Regions from separate parts of the Vibrio diazotrophicus genome, predicted to be linked through region 4. Evidence: predicted binding sites of a transcription regulator. Region 4 holds the regulator's gene; each other region holds the start of a gene.
What was found. Region 4 encodes CRP, which controls carbon source genes, mostly activating them, when cyclic AMP is high. Its sites were predicted from a motif close to TGTGANNNNNNTCACA; they were not measured.
Positions count from the first base shown of each region.

Region 1: udp (uridine phosphorylase) is a predicted target of CRP. The motif match lies at 3,272-3,287, and genes of this name have one in related genera.
Region 2: deoD (purine-nucleoside phosphorylase) is a predicted target of CRP. The motif match lies at 1,926-1,941, and genes of this name have one in related genera.
Region 3: cdd (cytidine deaminase) is a predicted target of CRP. The motif match lies at 3,097-3,112, and genes of this name have one in related genera.

Region 1 covers NZ_CP151842.1:963,963-969,565, forward strand. Annotated here, with positions in the region: gene moaA (GTP 3',8-cyclase MoaA) at 1-755, shown strand, start outside; gene moaB (molybdenum cofactor biosynthesis protein B) at 833-1,339, shown strand; gene moaC (cyclic pyranopterin monophosphate synthase MoaC) at 1,352-1,831, shown strand; gene moaD (molybdopterin synthase sulfur carrier subunit) at 1,828-2,073, shown strand; gene moaE (molybdopterin synthase catalytic subunit MoaE) at 2,075-2,530, shown strand; gene AAGA51_RS04400 (CBS domain-containing protein) at 2,687-3,103, shown strand; gene udp (uridine phosphorylase) at 3,370-4,128, shown strand; gene AAGA51_RS04410 (hypothetical protein) at 4,210-5,016, opposite strand; gene metG (methionine--tRNA ligase) at 5,279-5,603, opposite strand, start outside.
Region 2 covers NZ_CP151843.1:1,382,849-1,388,451, reverse strand. Annotated here, with positions in the region: gene AAGA51_RS21540 (MerR family transcriptional regulator) at 1-784, opposite strand, end outside; gene AAGA51_RS21535 (YbgA family protein) at 774-1,727, opposite strand; gene deoD (purine-nucleoside phosphorylase) at 2,057-2,767, shown strand; gene AAGA51_RS21525 (lactate dehydrogenase) at 2,836-4,305, shown strand; gene AAGA51_RS21520 (hypothetical protein) at 4,485-5,603, shown strand, end outside.
Region 3 covers NZ_CP151842.1:1,341,989-1,347,591, reverse strand. Annotated here, with positions in the region: gene AAGA51_RS06095 (NAD(P)H-binding protein) at 1-351, shown strand, start outside; gene sbcB (exodeoxyribonuclease I) at 495-1,919, shown strand; gene AAGA51_RS06085 (CidA/LrgA family protein) at 1,969-2,334, shown strand; gene AAGA51_RS06080 (LrgB family protein) at 2,334-3,011, shown strand; gene cdd (cytidine deaminase) at 3,217-4,104, shown strand; gene AAGA51_RS06070 (EAL domain-containing protein) at 4,175-5,167, opposite strand; gene AAGA51_RS06065 (CHASE4 domain-containing protein) at 5,257-5,603, opposite strand, start outside.
Region 4 covers NZ_CP151842.1:284,311-289,913, reverse strand. Annotated here, with positions in the region: gene AAGA51_RS01310 (hydrolase) at 1-656, shown strand, start outside; gene AAGA51_RS01305 (YheU family protein) at 750-959, shown strand; gene AAGA51_RS01300 (phosphoribulokinase) at 1,055-1,924, shown strand; gene crp (cAMP-activated global transcriptional regulator CRP) at 2,165-2,797, shown strand; gene AAGA51_RS01290 (DUF1338 domain-containing protein) at 2,900-3,703, opposite strand; gene astD (succinylglutamate-semialdehyde dehydrogenase) at 3,854-5,311, opposite strand; gene astA (arginine N-succinyltransferase) at 5,332-5,603, opposite strand, start outside.

The sequences.
Region 1 (5,603 bases), 680 kb from region 4:
ACTTTACCGATATCATCCGCTTGGTTTCCGATAACTCAAATATTAAGAAAATAGCCACCACTACCAATGGTTATCGGATGGAAAAGGGGGTTGCAGATTGGAAAGACGCAGGCCTCACGCATATCAATGTTAGCGTCGATAGTTTAGACCCGAGAATGTTTCATCAAATCACGGGTGAAAACCGCTTTCATCAAGTTATGGCTGGCATCGACCGCGCGTTCGAAGTCGGTTATAAACAAGTCAAAGTGAATGTGGTGTTGATGAAAGATCGCAATCACAACGAACTTCCTCTGTTTCTTGAATGGATCAAACACCGTCCAATCCAACTGCGTTTTATCGAACTGATGCAAACCGGTGAAATGGACGATTTATTCGCTAAACATCATGTCTCTGGAGTCACAATCCGTAATCAGCTTATTGCCAACGGATGGATTCTAAAAGCAAGAGAAAACAATGATGGCCCAGCTCAGGTCTTTGTGCATGCGGATTATCAGGGCGAAATCGGTCTTATCATGCCTTACGAAAAAAACTTCTGTGAGAGTTGCAATCGACTCAGAGTGTCTGCGCTCGGTAAACTGCATCTTTGTCTTTTTGGCGAAAAAGGTCTAGAGCTCAGAGATTTGCTTCAGGAAGATGCACAGGAAGCGGAGTTGATCGAACGTATTCAAATGCAACTGCAGAACAAATCCGTCAGCCATTTTCTTCAGGAAGGAAATACAGGCATGACTCCGCATTTAGCGTCTATTGGTGGTTAAAGCCATTTCGAAGGCTAGTAATCATCGTGATTAATCAGATTTAAATTAACGAATAATAATTGAATTAAGGTGAGCAAATGGGTCACGCAGAAAGCAAATTTCAACCAGCGAACATCGCAGTGTTAACCGTTTCAGATACACGTACAGAAGAAAATGATACCTCAGGTCGCTACCTTGCTGAGCAACTTCAGGAAGCAGGGCATCACTTAGCAGACAAGCAAATCGTTATTGACGATATGTACAAAATACGTGCGGTGGTTTCACAGTGGATTGCGGATGAAAAGGTTCAGGCAGTATTAATCACAGGTGGTACCGGTTTTACTTCGCGCGATAGCACCCCTGAAGCGTTAAAGCCTCTGTTTGATAAAGAAGTTGAAGGTTTCGGAGAGTTGTTCCGCATGGTTTCTTATGAAGAAATTGGCACTTCTACTATTCAGTCTCGCGCGGTGGCTGGTTTCGCAAACCATACGGTTATTTTTGCGATGCCTGGCTCAACAGGAGCTTGCCGCACTGGCTGGACGAAGATCATCAAACAGCAGTTAGATGCCAGCCATCGTCCATGTAACTTTATGCCGCATTTATAAGAGTGAGGGACAATGACTCAATTCACTCACATTAACGCTTCTGGTGAAGCCAACATGGTGGATGTTTCTGCAAAGGCGGAAACGGTAAGAGAAGCGCGCGCAGAAGCTTTTGTTCACATGGCATCAGAAACGCTGCAACTGATCGTATCGGGTCAGCATCACAAAGGTGATGTGTTTGCCACGGCACGTATTGCTGGTATTCAAGCAGCCAAGAAAACATGGGATTTAATTCCACTTTGCCACCCGTTACTGCTTTCAAAAGTTGAAGTCCAGTTAGAAGCGATTGAATCGGAAAACAAGGTTCGTATTGAATCAGTATGTAAACTCGCTGGCAAAACCGGTGTTGAAATGGAAGCGCTAACCGCGGCTTCGGTTGCAGCACTGACGATTTACGACATGTGTAAAGCTGTGCAGAAAGATATGGTAATTGGGCAAATTCGCTTGTTAGAAAAGACGGGCGGTAAATCGGGTCATTTTAAGGTAGATGTATGATTAGTATTTTGTTTTTTGCCCAAACAAGAGAATTAGTGGACTGTGATGGTTTGTCACTTGAGCATGAGTTTGATTCGGTTGAAGCATTGCGTGCACATCTTGTGGCTCAATCGGACAAATGGGCACTGGCATTAGAATCCGGAAAATTGTTGGCTGCGGTTAACCAATCAATTGTACCGATGGATTCTGAACTTAAAGATGGCGATGAAGTGGCTTTCTTCCCACCGGTAACTGGAGGTTAATATGAACAGCTATGTATCGGTTCAGGTAGAAGATTTCAGTGTCGCTCAAGAGTATGAAGCGCTTTCATCGGGCACAGATGCGGGTGCGGTCGTGACTTTCATAGGTAAAGTTCGTGACATGAACTTAGGTGACCATGTGACAGGACTGCATTTAGAGCATTATCCGGGTATGACGGAGAAATCTCTTAACGAAATCTGTGATGAAGCGAAATCACGCTGGCCACTATTGCAGTTGAGATTAATTCACCGTATTGGTGATTTAGATATCGGCGATCAAGTCGTCTTCGTCGGTGTCAGCAGCGCTCATCGCTCTGCCTCTTTTGAAGCCTGTGAATTTGTCATGGACTATTTAAAGACCAAAGCCCCTTTCTGGAAAAAGGAGCGTACAACCGATGGAACTCGCTGGATTGATTCAAGAGACTCAGATTCCAAAGCTGCTCAGCGTTGGGTGAAGTAGAGTTATCGCTGTTCCAAAGGTAAGAACGACAGATTTTTTACGTAGCCATAGGTTGCAACAATCAAAAAATTGGTGAATCCCATTTAGTAAAATCAAGAAATTAGTCAACACTTAGATTAACAGCTACCTTTAAATAAGGAACCTAAGGAGACTGAAATGGATTCACTAAAAGTAAAAGATTACATGACCGTTAAAGCGGTGACCTTTACTCCTGATATGCCTTTGTCTGCTGCGCTCGATAAAGTGATTCGTTCCGATCACTTGGGCGGGCCCGTTATTGATGATAAGGAACGCGTAATTGGCTTCCTTTCAGAACAGGACTTGCTCGATAAACTGGTCAAAGTGAGTTACTTCTGTCAGGACACACATATTGTCAGTGACTGCATGTATAAAGAAGTGCTTTCTGTCTCTCCGGAAATGTCGATCATTGAGTTGGCCGATATGATGAAAGTCGGAAAGCCTAAAGTTTACCCTGTTATTGATAATGGCAAGCTGGTAGGGATTATTACGCGGCGTGATGTGTTAAGAGCAATAGGTAAAAACTTAGCCAATTGTTTTAAACATCAAGTATAAAAAGCAACCTCCTCATTCCATACCATCAATGTGATTTTCTCTCTTAAAAGCACAGTTAAGCGCTGTGCTTTTGAATTTTCCTATCAGCGCGCATATTAACCATTTAATAAATTTTAAGTGATCTACATCACTTAAATGTGAAACGAATGCATATCTTGCTTTTAATGGTGTGATTCCTATCACTCTATGGCTTTTAATACTGAGCTAAAGTTGTCCTGTACCTATTTATATTTATGAGCTGAATAAGCCGCATGAAGGAGCAACCTATGTCTCAAGCAGTATTCCACCTTGGTGTTACCGAAGCTGATCTTAATGGCGCAACGTTAGCGATCATTCCTGGTGATCCAGCGCGTGTACAAAAAATTGCAGAGTTAATGGATAACCCAGTATTTCTTGCAAGCCACCGTGAATACACGCTTTATCGCGCAGAACTTGATGGCAAGTCGGTTGTTGTTTGTTCTACTGGTATCGGTGGCCCTTCAACTTCTATTGCTGTAGAAGAGTTAGCTCAGCTAGGTGTTCGTAGCTTCTTGCGTGTAGGCACAACAGGTGCAATTCAACCACACGTTAATGTTGGTGACATGATTGTGACCACAGGTTCTGTTCGTCTTGATGGCGCAAGCCTTCACTTTGCTCCAATGGAGTTCCCAGCGGTTCCTGATTTCGATGTTGCGATCGCAATGAAACAGGCTGCGGAAGAGAGCGGTGCGACAGTTCACATGGGTATTACTGCTTCCAGTGACACTTTCTACCCAGGTCAAGAACGTTACGATACATTCACAGGTCGTGTTGTTAAGCGTTTCCAAGGTTCAATGAAAGAATGGCAGGAAATGGGCGTACTAAACTTTGAAATGGAATCAGCAACTCTGCTTACTATGTGTGCAAGTTCTGGTTTGAAAGCAGGTTGTGTCGCTGGTGTTATCATCAACCGTACTCAAAAAGAAATTCCAGATCATGCAACTTTGAAAGAGACAGAAGCTCGCTCAATCAAAGTGGTAGTAGAAGCCGCTCGTAAGATGCTTTAATTCTCTCTATTCGCAGCTTAACTGCGTAGAGAATGCTTGAATTTAAACGCCATACTGTTCGCAGTATGGCGTTTTCGTTTATTAAGCAACGACCAGTTTAGGCAAAGGGATGTAAAGACTCTCACTGACATCCGCCAGCATTTGGTCATAAACGTGCGCAATGCTCAGCGAGACATCTGAAGTCAGTTGATATAGCTGTTCCTGAGGAATATCAAAGGCTGGATTCTCGTGCAGCTCACTTAATATATGCATCGCTTTTGAACAGGCTGGTGACGCAATAGACAACGGACTGATCAACGCCAATTGATTCAGTTTGCGGCGTAATAGGTCACAGTAATGACGCAAACGTGCGGAACCATCTTGGGTATGCATATCTTCAATTGAAATACGTAGCTGGGTCAGAGTGTCCATAGAGTCAATCACTTGCTGCCAATTCATATGGTACTCTTCACTCAAATCTTCTCGGTTTGATTCCACTAACCAAGCCAGCATGACTTCGTCCATCAAAAACATACAGTGTCGAATGGCTTTGCCGTGCATCATTTGGTTGCGAGCAATGCTCCTGTCCTGCCAGTTATTCATCAGAGCTTTCAATTTAAGCTGCAAAACACGATACATAGGCTTGCTATCGAAATGCGATGTTGAAATCAGATGGTTCGATTTCTCATGCAGTAAATCTTGCAAATGGCTAAGCTCTGCTTCTCTTTTTTCTCCGAACATCAGTGCATGATGAGTGGCACTGCGGTGTTGTCGGCTCAAATATAACAGCTGGCGAAGATCGATCAGAAGCTCGTACTTGCGCTGCAAAGTCGATTCTCTTTGCTTAGAAAAGTAGAACATCAAACCAAGTATGCCGATAGAGATCAGCATTGAGATAATGACAAACATAACCAACTCCTTGTTGCTACCTTGTCGTAGAGACGTGACAGTCGAAACTGTGCGTCAACCAGTGAAAGGATTTTATTGTTTACTAAAGGAATTGCAGTTTTAATGCCAAGGGTTATTTGTATTTAAATCAATAACTTATAATTTGATGGATTGAAATTTCGCACCATTGAAGTGCAAATTGAACTAAAAGTGTGAGCTGGTTCATAAAAAAGCCCCAGCGCTTATCACGTTGGGGCTTTCTTAAAGCTGATTTTCTGAGTGATTACAGAACACGCATGCCAGGCTGAGCGCCTTCGTGTGGTTCAAGAATCCATAGTTCGCTGCCACCAGGGCCAGCCGCTAGGATCATGCCTTCAGACATACCGAACTTCATCTTACGAGGTTTAAGGTTTGCAACAACAACCGTTAGTTTACCCACTAAGTCTTCTGGTTTGTAAGCGGCTTTGATGCCTGAGAATACTTGGCGCATTTCACCACCGATATCCAATTGGAATTTCAGTAGTTTGTCTGCTTTTGGCACAGCTTCGCATGAAACGATTTTAGCAATACGCAGGTCAACTTTTGCAAAGTCATCAAATTCGATTTCT
Region 2 (5,603 bases), on a different replicon from region 4:
TTTGCAGCACGTCAGACAGATAGCATTGATCGTTAAATTGCTTACGCAGCTTAGCTATCGCAGTCATCTGAGCGTCTGCCAATGATTTATGAGAGAACAATGCCAATGCACTGTATGATTCAACGGCTTCACTACCTACCAGCCCTGAGACATCATCGACACCATCAAGAAATGTCACATTGTAGCCCTTCTCAGACCATGTAACCGCCCAAAGCCAGGCCAGCAAGCTACCCACCGGATCATAACTGACACATAAGCATTTACCTTTGTGAGCCGCTTTGTTTTCTGCTTCCAGAATCGATGAAAGCTTATTGATCATCAGAGATTGAAACAGACCTTTTTGCAGAGAGCGCAAAGGGCCTTTCACTCGCTCTAAAGCATCAATCACCGGAAACGCAAACTGGCTCTCAACAATATCTAACGGATACTCTTTCATTACCGTGGCAATAATGTTTTCTGACTTGCCACGATTCAGCTGAGAGAGCGCCGTAAGTAATTGCTCACACTCTTCAAGCTGTACTCGAGTCTCCTGCTGTAAATCATCAGTAGGAACGCCGCCCTTTAGTAACTCGCTGACTTTGCCTATGGATACGCCTTTTGCCAGCCATCCCTGAATCTCTTTAATGCTATCGATATTTTCTTGGTTAAATAAACGATGGCCTTTTTCCGTTCTTTGCGGCTGAACCAAATTGTATCGGCGTTGCCAAGCTCTTAGTGTTACAGGCTTAACACCGGTTAATTCTGCTACTTCACGAATAGCGTATAGCTTTTGTTCATAAGCCATAGCGTAACTTTAACTCCTGTGGATATGGGTCCAGATAGCGCTGCTGCATCAGGTAAGAATCTGGATATAACGTCAAATAGTGCTTAATCAGGGTAATTGGCGCGAGCAGCGGCAACATACCCTTTCGGTAATCATGAATAACTTCTGAGAGTTCTTTTTTCTGAGACTTATCAAGTGAACGTTTAAAGTAGCCCTGAAGGTGCATCAATACGTTAGTGTGATTCTTTCTGCTGGCTCTGATTTTCAAAGCTTGCATCAAACCTAAACGATACAACTCAATAAATTCGTCGGGCGCGTAGTTTGCCACATTTGCCACTAACCGTCCCAGCTCACGATAAGAGGTTGGGTGATGAGCCATCAAAGTAAGCTTATAGCGAGAGTGGAATGCCACGACTTTGCCCGCAGTAGGCTCTTTGCCCAGCGTTTGGTAGAAATCATGCAGGCAATAAACACGTGTAATAAAGTTTTCCTTTAACACCGCATCATTGAGCCTTCCGTCTTCTTCCACCGGAAGCCAAGGCATTTTTTCCATCAACATTTGTGTGTAAAGCCCAACACCACTCTTTTCTGCTTCATGGGACTTGTACACTTTGACTTTTTCCATACCGCAAGAAGGCGATTTTGCACACACGATGTAGCCGCACAAATGCATATCCATCAGTTGGTTTATTTTCTGCTCAGAATATTGCAGTAAACCCGCGGTGTGGTCTTTGGTTGGATCTTTAGTTTCAACCAGAGAAATACGTTCATCATTAGAGATTAAGCGTATTGGTGGGCGAGGCACCGGTAACCCCATCCCTACTTCTGGGCAAACGGGAACAAACTCGAAATAGGGCGCGAGTTCTTTATTAACAAATTGACTGGCTTTATGACCGGAATCAAAACGAACGTTCTGACCAAGAACACAAGCACTAATGCCCAACAAAATAGGTGAATCAGCCATATCAGCGCCCTCTTCTCTCAAGTGAATAACAACAATTATACAAAAGAAAACTTTGTACAAGTTATAGCACATTTAAAACTAGTTATACAATTTTAAAATTCGTACAAATAAAGCCAACGTTTTCCTGTATCGATTGCTCTATCAATTTCAACACTTTTCGTTATCAACCGTTAGACGATGCATCACACTCGCTTTTTTTGTGACCAAAATCGCAAGAAACCCAGTTATTACTCACTAATATTGCGCCAACAGACAAATCCTCAGTCAACAGAATTAGTAATTTGACATACAATACTGTTTAACTGGCTGAACATTTTTGGAGAACAATTATGGCAACCCCACACATTAACGCACAACCTGGTGATTTCGCTGAAACAGTCCTGATGCCAGGTGACCCGCTTCGTGCAAAATTCATCGCGGATACTTACCTTGAAGACGTGAAGCAAGTGTGTGACGTACGTAATATGTTCGGCTACACCGGCACATATAAAGGCAAAAAAGTTTCTGTAATGGGTCACGGTATGGGTATTCCGTCATGCTGTATCTACGTTCACGAACTGATTGCTGAATACGGTGTGAAAAACGTAATTCGTGTAGGTAGCTGTGGTGCTGTACGTGACGACGTTAAACTGATGGACGTGGTTATCGGTATGGGCGCATCCACTGACTCTAAAGTTAACCGTATCCGTTTTAGCAACCATGACTTTGCTGCAATCGCTGATTTCGATCTTCTAGAAGCGGCTGTTGCTCAAGCTCGTGCTCAAAATGTATCGGTTAAAGTAGGTAATATTTTCTCTGCAGACCTTTTCTACACTCCAGAGCCAGAAATTTTCGAGAAGATGAAAAAACTAGGCATCCTAGGTGTTGATATGGAAGCTGCAGGTATTTACGGTGTGGCTGCGGATTTGGGCGCTCGCGCTCTGACCATCCTGACCGTATCAGACCATATCCTACGTGGTGAAAAACTCAGTGCAGAAGAGCGTCAGAAATCTTTCCATGAAATGATGCAAGTAGCACTTGAAACAGCTATCACCATGTAATTCAAAATTTACTTTAGGGTTGCCGAGTAGCGCGCTTGGCACCCTTCCAAATTACCGAGGGGGAGATCGTGTCGACCGACCAATTACCTGCGGACGCTGATGGCTTGCAGCTCAACTTTTGTAAAACATTGGCGTGTGACAACTTTGGTTTGAGTGATGCAGAACGGTATGTTTTGCAACGCGCAAATCCTAAGCGTCCAACGATGGTTTGTCGTGAGTGCGGTGCTTTCCCCCCCTTACTTAATAACAAAGAAGTCCTCAACGAACTGGTTCGTTTACGTCAGCTTCACAGTGACGGCTTACCCGCCTGTCGTAATCTAGAATGTGAAAACGCTGGGCTTTCTGTCCATACACACAAACATCTCTATCATGCCTTCGGCTACAGTGGCGATCGTCAGCGCTATCGCTGCAAATCTTGTCACTCTACTTTTGTCGATAAATGGTCTGGTGCGAACAAAAAACTTTTATTCCAAGAAACCTTATTCGGGTTACTTTTCATGGGTTATTCAGTACGAGAAATCTGCCGCAAACTGAGCATCAACCCGAAAACCTTTTACGATCATATTGAACATATCGCCAGTCGCTGCCGAAGAAAACTCGCCATGATCGACGCGCGTTGGGTTAACCACGCCAGCAGTTTTCAGTTCTCCTCTCATTACATGGCTCTGCAACCTAAAAGCAATAATGGCGTGCTTTGGATAGCAACAGGAGAAGCGAACACAGGGTATATTCTTTGCCAGCACGTGAACTATTCAGCAAAAGAAGAACCTATTGGCTCGGTGGATCACAATCCCTATGAATTTCCAGCTCGATTCGTTTCAAGAGACCACTCTTCGGAAGCTAACGTTCCACAACCTGAGCCTTCACCTATATTGAGAGAGCGTATAGATCAGCAATATCAAACGATACTGGCTCGCGGCAATGTTGAAGATCCAATGGGCAATCTTTCCACCTTTAACTACCCGTCAAAAGGCGCTTTGATTCGTCCACCCTATACCTCGTATGCGCATTACCTGCATGTCTTGGACATGTGCGATATGGACAAACACGTATCCATATTCATGCCTCAGGATCCGATTCTGCGCTCAGCAGCTTTGAGTGTTTGCCTATCAAGAATCCGACGTCAAAACGTTGACTTGATGTACGTAGAGGAAGACGACAACTGGCAAGAAGCCCAATCTTTTGACAAAGTCGATATTGTCCTAATGGGCTGGTGGCGAGACAGATGGGCAATCGCTCATCAAGATAAAGGTTCCAAAGGAATCTGCTATCTTGCGGGGGCGAATCCAGAGCCAGAAGCTTGGTTGCAAAAGGCTTCAATAAAACAGACTGAGTTTTATCAGCAACGTTTTCAGCTGCTGTTTGAGTCTTTTATCAACGAGCCTAGACGCAAGTTACGTCCCGGAGGGCTACAGCCTTTACTCGATATTTACCGCGCTTGGCATAATCTATGCTACCAAGATAAACATGGAAACACTGCTGCACAAAACCTAGGATTAACTCAGAAGCCTTTGACGTTAAAAGAGCTCTTGTCCTGAATGTTTAGTCGTGGAGTGTGAGGAAGCACAAATTTATACACGAGCAAAATCATAAACATTTCCGATCTGCCGCCTAATTGGTGCTAAATGGCACTGATATTTAAACGACGCGCATTGCGGGACAAGTGGCAACACATTGAAAGATGTCATGTGAGTCGTACAGCCAGGAAGTAATGGATTTGGATCAAAGCCAGTACCTTTTATTATCAGAACTTAAACAGCTTAAACTCCGTATCGAGTCTGAGCCTGCGGAAGTATTGGCTGTGGCAGAAAATGCCCTTGTCCAAGCCAAACAATCCCAGTTTCACGATGGCATTATTCAAGCGCTGATCATTATGTCTCGCTGTGCTTGGTGTGAAATGGATTACCGCAGAGGCTTAAAGTACATCAAAGAAGCGTATCAGTATCAAAATAGTCTCGATACTGACGAGTTCCTTCCTGAAATTCTCCATGTCCATGCGCTCCAATTCTGGGGTCAAGCCAAATACTATACCGCTCAACAATTTTGGATTAACGCTTTAGAGCAATCGGCGTTGGTCGACGAAATTGAAGTGCTGATAGAAAGCTTGATTGGATTAGGCAATATTTGGCGCATCACTAAGCAATATGACCAAGCGTGTTCAACCCACCAACTTGCTGCCAAAGTCGCCCACAATATGGATATCCCTTGGCTAGAGGGTAAAGCCCGTATTTTATGGGCATGGGATTTGTACTTGCTTGAGCAGTATGTCGATATGCTCACCGTGCTCGATGGCGCTGATGAAGCGCTTATCGGACACCATGATAAAACTTGGCAGGCAGAAGTTTGGGATTTCCGAGGTTTAGCTCTTTTAGGACTTGAACGCATCGAAGATGCGCAACAAGCCACGCAGAAAGCGCACAAATTAGCTGTTGCTCATAACTTGTCTTGGATGAAAGCCCACTCTTACATCAGTCGGGCGAGAATTGAGTTATTGCGGAAAAACCTAGCCCAAGCTGCCCAGCTACTTATCTCAGCGGAAGAAACCGCACGTAGCTTCGACAATGGTGAGTTGCTTTCACAAATTTGCTATCAGCAGTCTCTCGTCGCTGAAGAGAGTGGCGATGACAAAACGGCTTTTGAAGCGTTCAAGAAATACCGAAAATACTCGCTACAAATGCTGCATGAGCAGACGATGAGACTCGGCTCAGATAAAGCCCGTACATCCAAACGCCAGCTGGATCAGCGTGCGATAAAGCTGCTCAACCGAATTCGAAATCAGCATGATTTCCATACAGAAAAGCATTTATCGAATGTTGTGCCTGAGAATTACTGGTGG
Region 3 (5,603 bases), 1.1 Mb from region 4:
TTAGCGGTTGTTTCTAGTTACGGCGCGCATCCAAGATCTGGCTCCCACTATTTACGCTGCAAAGGTCGAATGGAAGAAACCATTCGTCAAATCGGCTTTTCGCAGGTCACGTTCGTCAGGCCAGGTCCTTTAGTAGGCAGCAGAACCATCACTCGCCCAGATGAAGTTCTACTGCAAAACTTTATGAAAGTCGGCAAATACCTAATGTTTGGAAAACTAAGAAATCTCATCCCAATAAGCGCAGAGGCAGTGGCCAGAAGCATGCTTTACAGCTTGTTCGATACAGATTCAAAGCATGTGACCGTACTCGATAGCATCGCCATGCGACTTATGCTGGAAAAGTACCGTTAACATCAGACCGTAACTTGCCCAATAGTTAGCCAGACGATGAGATAAGTTACTGAACAAACGGTTGCGACACGCCATGGTGATTGCTTAGTCGTATGGGGGATGTTCTAATACCTGTAAATCTTTCAGCGATTTGGTAATCACACATGCAGCAGGAAAACTCGCCAACTTACTTCTTCTTCGATTATGAGACTTGGGGCACTAACCCAGCGAAAGATCGTCCTAGTCAGTTTGCTGGCGTACGTACCGATATGGATTTTAATATTATCGGTGAACCATTAGTTATCTACTGCCAACTACCTAGCGATTATTTACCTGCACCTGAAGCGGCACTGATTACAGGTATCACGCCACAAAAGGCGATGGCTCAAGGTCTACCAGAGCCAGAGTTCATTGCTCGTATTCATCACGAACTTTCTCAGCCAAATACCACCAGCCTTGGTTACAACAGCATTCGGTTCGATGACGAAGTCACGCGTTATACTTGCTATCGCAACTTTTTTGATCCGTATTCTTGGAGCTGGCAGAACAGTAACTCACGTTGGGACTTACTCGATGTGATGCGTGCTTGCCATGCCCTTCGTCCAGAAGGCATTGTTTGGCCTGAAAACGAAGAGGGTTTTACCAGTTTCAAACTTGAACATCTGTCAAAAGCCAATGGTATTGAACACGAAAATGCGCATGATGCGATGGCTGACGTGATCGCCACTATCGAACTGGCTAAGAAAGTCAAAGCCGCACAACCAAAGCTATTTGATTATTTCTTTACTATGCGCCATAAGCGCAAACTCAATGAGTTGGTGGATATCGTCAATATGACACCACTAATGCATGTCTCCGGAATGTTAGGCAGAGAATGCCAATACACCAGTTGGATTGTTCCTATTGCTTGGCATCCAACCAATCAAAATGCTGTGATTGTGGCTGACTTAGCCAAAGATCCTCAGCCATTACTAGAACTTTCCAGTGAAGAATTGCATACGCGTCTTTATACAAAACGCGATGAACTCGCTCCAGACGAACTGCCTGTCCCTGTCAAATTGGTTCATCTCAACAAGTGCCCTATTCTTGCACCTGCAAAAACGCTTACCGCCGAAAATGCAGACAAAATAGGCATCAATCGCGAACAGTGTTTAGCGAACTTAGCACTGATTCGCCAGCATCCAGAGATCAGAGAAAAGCTAGTTTCTCTGTTTTCGATTGAGCGTGAATATGAACAGAGCTCCGATGTCGATACGCAGTTGTACGACGGTTTCTTCTCTCCGGCGGATAAAGCGTCGATGGAAATTATCCGCGGTACACCACCAGAAAATTTGGCAGCACTGGATATCACTTTTGCGGACAAGAGAATTGAACCTTTATTATTCCGTTATCGTGCCCGTCACTTCCCATGGACACTGGATGAAAATGAACAGCGTCGCTGGGCGAATCACTGCCGTGATTTTTATGAGTCGCGAATTGAAGGTTACATGCTCAATTTAGAAAACTTAGTTCATGAGCATGAGAGTGACGAAAAGAAAATTGCTATTTTAAAATCCGTCTATCAATACGTCTCAAAACTCGTTTCCTAGAGGCTAACCCCCTAGGTTTTTCTATACATATAAATGGCAACAACGTTTCATGGCTCAAACCGCACTTAAATACCTGGTATCAATGGGAATGATATTTCTCTGTTTGCTGGCAGGTAATAATCTTCAATCTTGGTTAGGTATTTCTATTCCTGGCAGTATTATTGGCATGCTGATCCTGTTTGGCCTCATGTCGAGCGGACTCTTACCGTCATCTTGGGTGAAACCAAGTGCGAGTTTATTCATTCGCTATATGGTTCTGCTTTTCATCCCGACCAGTGTCGGTCTAATGGTGCACTTCGACATATTGGTAAACAACATCTGGTCTATCTTAGCTAGCGCCATCGGTGGCACTACGTTAGTACTTGTGATCCTAGCCTTCTCTCTTGATCGCATTTTGAAAAAAGGAGGCAAATGATGTGGTTGCTAGTCACTATAGCGGTGTTCTTTCTTTCTAGATGGATCGCTCGTAAACTGAATTCACCGTTTGCCAATCCACTGTTGATAAGCATTGGCATTATTATACCTGTGCTCATGTTGCTAAAAGTCCCCTACGAGACTTACGAGCTAGACAACCTATGGGTGAACTATATGCTTCAGCCTGCCGTCGTTGCTTTAGCTTACCCTTTGTATGAACAACTTCCTCAGATTCGTGCAAACTGGAAAATCATCATGCTTGCCTGTGGTGTCGGAAGCGTGCTTTCTATGCTGACAACAGGGATCATTGCCGCGTTAATGAATGTTGATATCGCTTTAATTGCAGCACTAATGGGTAAATCTGTCACCACACCGATAGCGATGGAAGTCGCAAACAATTTAGGTGGAGAACCAGCTATTGCAGCCATCATGGTTCTGCTGGTCGGTGTATTTGGCGCCATTGTGGCGTACCCAATTTATAACTTACTGAATATCACGCATCCTATTGCTCGAGGATTAACCATGGGTAATGTCTCCCACGCCCTCGGCACAGCGACTTGTGCGGAAAAAGATCAGAAAGACGCGGCTTTTAGTTCACTCGCTCTGGTTGTCTGTGGTGTCATAACCTCAGTTCTAGCGCCTAGCTTATTTGCTTTTGTACTTTGGTTTGTTCACTAACTCATTGTCATCTCTATCTAATTTAGGCTCAGACTGCATTTCCCATAGAGTCTGAGCCAAATTCTTCCTTACCTCGCCTCTCATGTGTGACATCACTCTAATTATGTAAACATGTAACACGTTGCATCTAATAATGAGATTTTGATCGCAGTAAATCTAGTGTATTCCCCTAAACTAAAGCTCAATGTATTAATTAGGAATATCTATGAAAGGCCGTATTGAACAGGCATTAGCAGACATGCAACGACCGATGGCGGAGTTTTTATCGCCAATCGTATTAGCTGATGATTTTGACGCTACTCTATCTCCTGACCAATTTAAGCAACTACTTTCCGTTACAGGAATGAGTGACGCAGACCTTCGTATTGAATTACTGCCTCTTGCGGCAGCATATGCTTACGTACCTATTTCGAAATTTTATGTTGGAGCTCTAGCTCGTGGATTGTCTGGCCGCATCTATTTCGGCGGCAACATGGAATTCTCAAAAGTTCAGATGGGGCAAACCATTCACGCAGAACAAGCAGCTATCAGCCATGCTTGGATGAAGGGTGAGGAAGGTATCAGTGATATCACTGTGAACTACAGTCCTTGCGGTCACTGTCGTCAATTCATGAACGAACTTACCACCTCTAAAAGCTTGATGATTCAGTTACCAAAACGTGATGCCAACTCTCTGCAATACTACTTGCCAGAATCTTTTGGCCCTGCTGACCTAGGTATCACTCAAGTGCTGATGAACAAAAGCGACCACGGTTACAAGTGCGAGGAATTAGACCCGCTGATGCAATCGGCCGTAGCGGCACTCAACGGCAGCTATGCCCCATACTCTGAAAATTTAAGTGGTGTGGCATTGAAATCATCGTCCGGTAAAACTTATTTGGGTGCATATGCTGAAAACGCGGCGTTTAACCCAAGCTTACCGCCACTTCAAGTCGCTTTAATTCAGATGAGAATGGCTGGCGAATCTTTTGACAACATCGAAGCTGCGACACTGGCTGAACTCGAGAAAGGCAGTGTGAGTCACTTTGTCGATACTCAAGCTACGCTTGCATCACTGAGTTCTTCTTTGCAACTAAGCTACATCGCACTTTAACAGTACCTCAGTCATGTAAAAGCCAGACTTTTGTCTGGCTTTTTTGTTCTCAGCAACGGCCTCTTTGAACCTACTTGGCAAACTTTTCTAAAGCTTGGTGTTTATCCATAGGTTTGAAGAAGTAATATCCTTGAATTTCATCCACGTTCCAGACATTGAGCTTACGAAGCTGTGAAGCCGTTTCAACCCCTTCAGCCACCGTTGTCATACCGAGCTCCTGCGACATGTGAATGATGTTCCTGACTAAGGTTTTTGCTTTGTCGTTGACATCCAAATTATCAATATATGATTTATCAAGCTTGATAATATCAAGCGGGAAGTTACATAGTGAGCTAAATGAAGAGTATCCCGTACCAAAGTCATCGAGTGCCAATTGAACACCCAAAGATTTAATCGCCTCCATACGTTCAACGATCTCATCTTCAGCACCTAAAAGAATACTTTCTGTTAACTCCAGTACCAGTTGCCCCGGTAACAATTGGTATTTCTCTATCAGGTTGACCAAAGTCTCCACCAAGCTCTTATGATGGAAATGAGGTGTCGACAGATTCACATGAATACTCATTCTATTTTGCGAAGAACTGTCGCTCTTTTGCTGTATATCACTGATAAACTCGCACGCCTGCTCAAGAATCACTTCGCCTAACTCAACAATCAATCGACGTTGTTCCGCCAGCGGGACAAACAGTCCCGGAGAGACCATTCCTAATGTTGGATGGCGCCACCTTGCGAGCGCTTCGAAACCTACGACCTGTCCAGTACTCGCGTGAACAATAGGTTGATAATGAGCAACGATTTCACCACTTTTAAGTGCTTTCATTATGTCGCGATTTAGAGCAAGTGACTCTTGTGATCTTTTAATCAGACTCTCATCAACCGTCACAAGCCCTCTTTTACCCGTCGATTTTATTTCTGTCAGAGCATAAAGGCCGACATAGCTGAAATCCTCAAAGTTAGCAAAACTTGAAGAAGAACGAACAAACACTGCTTTTAAGCCAATATCGAACTCAAAACCAGAAACACTGATCTTCGATGAATAACTTTCTAGCAACCGGTTTGCCATTCTTTCCAGCTGTCGATAATCCTTTTCTACGCACCAAACTAAGAATTCATTTTCACTGATACGCCCTGTGAACTCGTCACCAAATCGAATCAGCAAGTTATCAGCAAGTTGTCAGCAAGGTGTTTTAAAACACTGTCATGAACCAGATGTCCGTAGACTTCATCGATTTCTTTGAGCCTAGAAGCGTTGAAATAGACGATTGAGTAGTTCTGTTCTTGATCTGAACCTTGGAAAAATCCCTTAATAAGATTGATCACTGTTGGTCGATTCAATAGTCCTGTTGCCGAATCTCGGTGAGTGAGGGAGTCTATTAATACCGCTTGCTGTTTCTGCTCACTGATATCTTTTATCGACAACATAACAGCCATCTTGTCGTCTTGTTCAAATTGGGTCGCTTCAATCACACAGTGCACGGTTTCGCCATAACAGTTGTTAA
Region 4 (5,603 bases):
GCGCATACCATTCCGGTGAGGTGGAAGATGCCCGTTTAGTTCTGGAATATTTGAGAGAACAGTTTCCGAATCGCACTATCGTCGCTACTGGTATTTCTCTTGGAGGCAACATGCTGGTGAACTACTTGGCCGATTACAATGAAGATCCGATAGTCACAGCTGCGACCGTAGTTTCCGCCCCTTTAGATTTAGCTGCCTGTGCTCAACGGATTGAACACGGTTTTTCAAAAATCTATCGCCGTTATCTGGTCTCATCACTGAAAAACAGTGCAATGAAAAAGCATCATCTGCTCAAAGGTGAACTAGGGCTTTCCTATCAGAGCATTAAACGCGTCACTCACCTCAGTGATTTCGATGACTTAATCACAGCGCCCCTACATGGGTTTAAAGATTCGCAAGACTACTACGAGAAATGCTCTGGTATTAACAAACTACAGCAAATTAAAGTACCCACTCAGATCATTCATGCTAAAGACGATCCATTTATGAATGAATCTGTGATTCCCAAATTCATCCTACCTGACAACATCGACTATCGCTTGTTTGAGCAAGGCGGGCACGTTGGCTTTGTATCCGGAAGCATCCTAAAGCCTGAATTTTGGCTGGAAAAAGCATTGCCTGCTTATTATGAAAGTTTGAAAGACGCTCAGGATTAAATATTCGTCAGCAATAAAAAATTCGCCCCTCCATTAATAGGCTGACGTGCGTTATATTGACGAAACAACATTAAGAAGAATTACGAGCAAGTTATGATTGTACCTTGGCAAGATATTGCACCAGAAACATTAGAAAACCTCATCAGCGAATTTGTGCTCAGAGAAGGCACAGATTATGGCGAAGTTGAAGTTTCTCTGGAGCATAAGATCGACCAAATCAAAGCATTACTAAGGAGCGGCGATGCGGTGATTGTCTATTCAGAATTACACGAAAGTATTGATATCAAAGTTAATAATCGATAATCAGTGATAATTGAAATTCCATGTTATAGTGGCTTCAACTCGGGCGATGAACAGATTTCAACGCCTTATTATAGGATTTTTGGACAAGGTTAGTCATGTCAGCAAAACACCCAATTATTGCCGTAACTGGTTCATCAGGTGCAGGCACTACTACAACGTCAGAAGCATTCCGTAAAATGTTCAACATGATGAGTGTTAAACCCGCTTGGGTTGAAGGTGATAGTTTTCACCGTTTCACTCGTCCAGAAATGGATATTGAAATCCGTAAAGCCCGCGAACAGGGTCGTCATATCAGCTACTTCGGCCCAGAAGCCAACGACTTTGGTGCTTTGAGCGAGTTTTTCCGTCAATACGGTAAAGCAGGAACAGGCCAAATCCGACGCTATCTGCACACCTTTGATGAGGCCGTGCCTTATAACCAAATGCCCGGAACATTCACTCCATGGCAAGAGCTTCCAGCTAGTACAGACGTACTCTTCTATGAAGGGCTACACGGTGGTGTAGTAGACGGTGAGGTTAATGTGGCGCAGCATGTCGATTTCCTGATTGGCATGGTACCGATTGTTAACCTTGAGTGGATTCAAAAGTATGTCCGTGACACCCGTGACCGGGGGCACTCGCGCGAAGCCGTGATGGATTCGATAGTTCGCTCAATGGATGACTATCTCAACTACATCACACCACAATTTTCGCGCACGCATATTAACTTTCAACGGGTGCCGACCGTAGATACATCCAACCCACTGAATGCCAAAGGCATTCCTAGTCTGGACGAAAGTTTTGTAGTCATTCGCCTACGTGGAATTAAAAATGTCGACTTCCCATACTTACTGGCAATGATCGACGGCTCCTTTATGTCTCGCCACAACACCATTGTGGTTCCGGGAGGAAAAATGAGTTTTGCCATGGAATTGATTGTAAGACCAATCCTACAGCAACTCATTGAAACGGGGAAAATCGGCTAATCGAAACAAGCTTTTTGCGTTTAGTTTCCATACCGTGACCATGTGCACATTTTTGCGTAAAAAATCAAGGTAGGGACACGATTAAAATCAAGAAAATGTCGCTGAAAAAGGATACTATTCTTAACCGAAACACAAGATAGCTTGCAGCGACCATAAAGTCCTCTTATTCTAGTAAATCTATTTTAAGCTTTGCTAAATATGGATAGCAGCAAGCGTACCCTGCAGAGGAAGTGAGATATTATGGTTCTAGGTAAACCTCAAACCGACCCAACATTAGAGTGGTTTCTTTCACATTGTCACATTCATAAGTACCCTTCAAAAAGCACGCTGATTCACGCGGGCGAGAAAGCAGAAACTTTGTACTACATTGTTAAAGGTTCTGTTGCGGTACTGATTAAAGATGAAGAAGGAAAGGAAATGATCCTTTCTTACCTAAACCAAGGTGACTTCATCGGTGAACTTGGCTTGTTTGAAGAAGGTCAAGAGCGTACAGCATGGGTTCGAGCTAAATCTCCATGTGAAGTTGCTGAAATTTCATTTAAGAAGTTCCGTCAGCTTATCCAAGTTAACCCAGATATTTTAATGCGTCTTTCTGGTCAGATGGCTCGTCGTCTACAAGTAACAAGCCAGAAAGTTGGTGACCTTGCGTTCCTAGACGTAACAGGCCGCATTGCACAAACGCTTCTTAACCTAGCGAAACAGCCTGACGCAATGACTCACCCAGACGGCATGCAGATCAAGATCACTCGTCAAGAAATCGGTCAAATCGTTGGCTGTTCTCGTGAGACAGTAGGTCGTATTCTGAAGATGCTTGAAGAGCAGAATCTAATTTCAGCTCACGGTAAGACTATCGTTGTGTACGGAACTCGTTAATAGCTAACGCTATTACAAAAATTCAAAAGCCACCTTCTGGTGGCTTTTCTTTTTTCTGCTCTATTCGCTAACACATAAAGCTCGGTAAGTGATCACTCTTAACTAGGCAAGAGATTTACTATCGGTACTTTCAAAAATCTTATCTGCAGATGCAGCTACAAATCCTGTATATAGCTCTCCGTTTGCCATTGGATAACGCTTTGCAAACTCATAGAAGCCACCAGGAACCGTTTCAGTGCCATCACTAAATGTTACTGGAACTTTATCTGCCATGGTTGAAGACTGCTCAAGCAATACTTCTGGCGTTCCTTTCACTTCACCGCCCGATTCATTGATAGTAAAACCTGCGCCACGCAAATGGTCATTCACTTGTTTTACTTCTGTAAATGCCTTGAGCTGGTTTACGTTAACCGTAAAGTGGTTAGCCCCATAACCATGCGCCGCCAACCAAGAAGCGTACTCGCTTTCTTCTGCCAGCAACTGGTAATCTGCAAAACTGATATCCCACAAACGACCACCATAAAGGAATGCATCACCTTCAAGTTTAGTTGCATCTACTTGCTCAACCAACTTAGCAACAATCTCTTGAAGCTGTGGTGAACACTCTTCAACTTTCAGTTCACTGATGAATACTTTTGGCTGAAGCGGATCAGGATGCTCATAGTGTTTTGCGACCAGTTTTTTGCTTTCAAAAACATAGTCACCACAATCTTTGTAGCCGAGGGCTAAGAAAGGTTTTGCTAACGTTTCTAGACCAAGAGGAGCAACATTGAAAGTACGTAGTGCAATATGGTCATTGATTAGCGCTTCATCTTCTTCTAACAAGCTATGAACTTTATCTGCGGAAGGACAAAGGCGAGTGATGTAATCATTCCACAATGATTGAAACAGAACTTCTGGCGTCATAGTGCCTCCTTGGCTTCATGAACACGACGTATTGGATTGGAAAAGAGGCTAACTAAAGCCGGTTACTATTCTTTTATAGATTTAAGTTGTTATTAGTTTTCAGGTTTAAACAAACAGGCTTCACCTTTCGATGAAGCCTGAATAACTTTGTTATAGCTCTACACCTGGGCTTAGTGTCGCAGGAAGCTCGGTTGCAGAACCTTCCATTGACGCCATTGGGTAAGCACAGTAGTCCGCAGCGTAGAATGCACTTGGACGTAAGTTACCCGAAGCACCCGGACCACCAAATGGAGCATCACCACTCGCACCCGTTAGCTGACGGTTGCGGTTCACGATACCTGCACGAATATGGTCAACAAAGTATTCCCACTCCGTATCTTCTGTTGTAACTAAGCCAGCAGACAGACCAAAGCGAGTATCGTTAGCCAGCTCAACCGCTTGCTCTAGAGTTTCGTAGCGAACCAATTGCAGTAGTGGGCCGAAGTATTCTTCGTCAGGCAGTTGCGCGATTGGCGTAACATCAATGATACCCGGTGATACGAACGCAGCACCTTTGCTTTGCGCTTCAACAAGGCTCTTACCACCTAGAGATTGTAGGTTGGCTTGGGCATTAAGAATGAAGTCCGCCGCCGCTTTAGAGATTTGAGGCCCCATAAATGGTGCTGGCTCAGCAAATGGCTGATCCATACGCAGCTTCTTCGTCGCTTCTACTAAGCGAGCAACCAGTTCATCGCCTTTCGCACCAACAGGAACATACAGACGACGTGCACAAGTACAACGTTGACCAGCACTGATAAATGCAGACTGAATAATGGTGTAGACCGTTGCGTTCAAATCACCAAAACTCTCAGAAATCACCATTGGGTTATTACCACCCATTTCTAGCGCCAGCATCTTGTCTGGCTGACCAGCAAACTGGCGATGAAGAATGTGCCCTGTATTCGCGCTACCCGTAAACAACAGGCCATCAATACCTTTAGACTGAGCCAGAGCAATACCGGTTTCTTTACCACCTTGTACAAGGTTGATAACGCCTGCTGGTAGACCTGCTGCTTCCCAGAGCTTCATAGTGACTTCTGCCGTCCATGGTGTTTGCTCTGAAGGTTTGAACACAACGGTATTGCCCGCAAGAAGAGCAGGAACAATATGCCCATTCGGTAAGTGGCCAGGGAAGTTGTAAGGACCAAACACGGCCATAACACCCAGTGGGCGGTGGCGCAGTACAATTTGGTTGCCCGCAGCTTCACGCACGGTTTCACCAGTACGGTCATGGTACGCACGAATAGAGATAGCAATTTTGCCAGCCATAGCAGCCGCTTCAGTGCGAGTTTCCCAAATTGGTTTACCCGTTTCTTTCGCGATCACTTCTGCAATTTGCTCGCTGTTCTCCTTAATTTTTTCAGCAAAAGCGAGAACCACTTTTTCACGCTCTGCGAAAGGCAGTTTTTTCCAGCTAACAAATGCATTGCGAGCAGAAGCAACGGCTTCTTCTACTTGCTCTTGTGTTGCACTTTGACCTTGCCAAATGACCTCATCGTTATAAGGGCTTAAAGATGAAAGCATTTCACCTTTACCTTCCAACCACTGTCCTGCGATCCACTGAGTCATAATGTGTTCCTTAAATTCTTTTACTGAGCCAAAATTCGAATAAAGTCGCCATTATCTACTTTCAGTGCATTTGCTACTTTTGGAGAGATAATTGCGCTGCCGTTTTCACGGTTGAATGCTGCTTTTGCGGCGGTCGCTCGAAAGTTTTCAAACGATGTATTACAGATTAAAAAATCTTGCGAGCTTGAGTGTTCAGCAATAATGACCTTCACTCGAACTGAGTTACGTACCGAGTCGATATTGTTGATATCACACTCCACACTTGGGCCCGCATCAAAGATGTCGACATAAT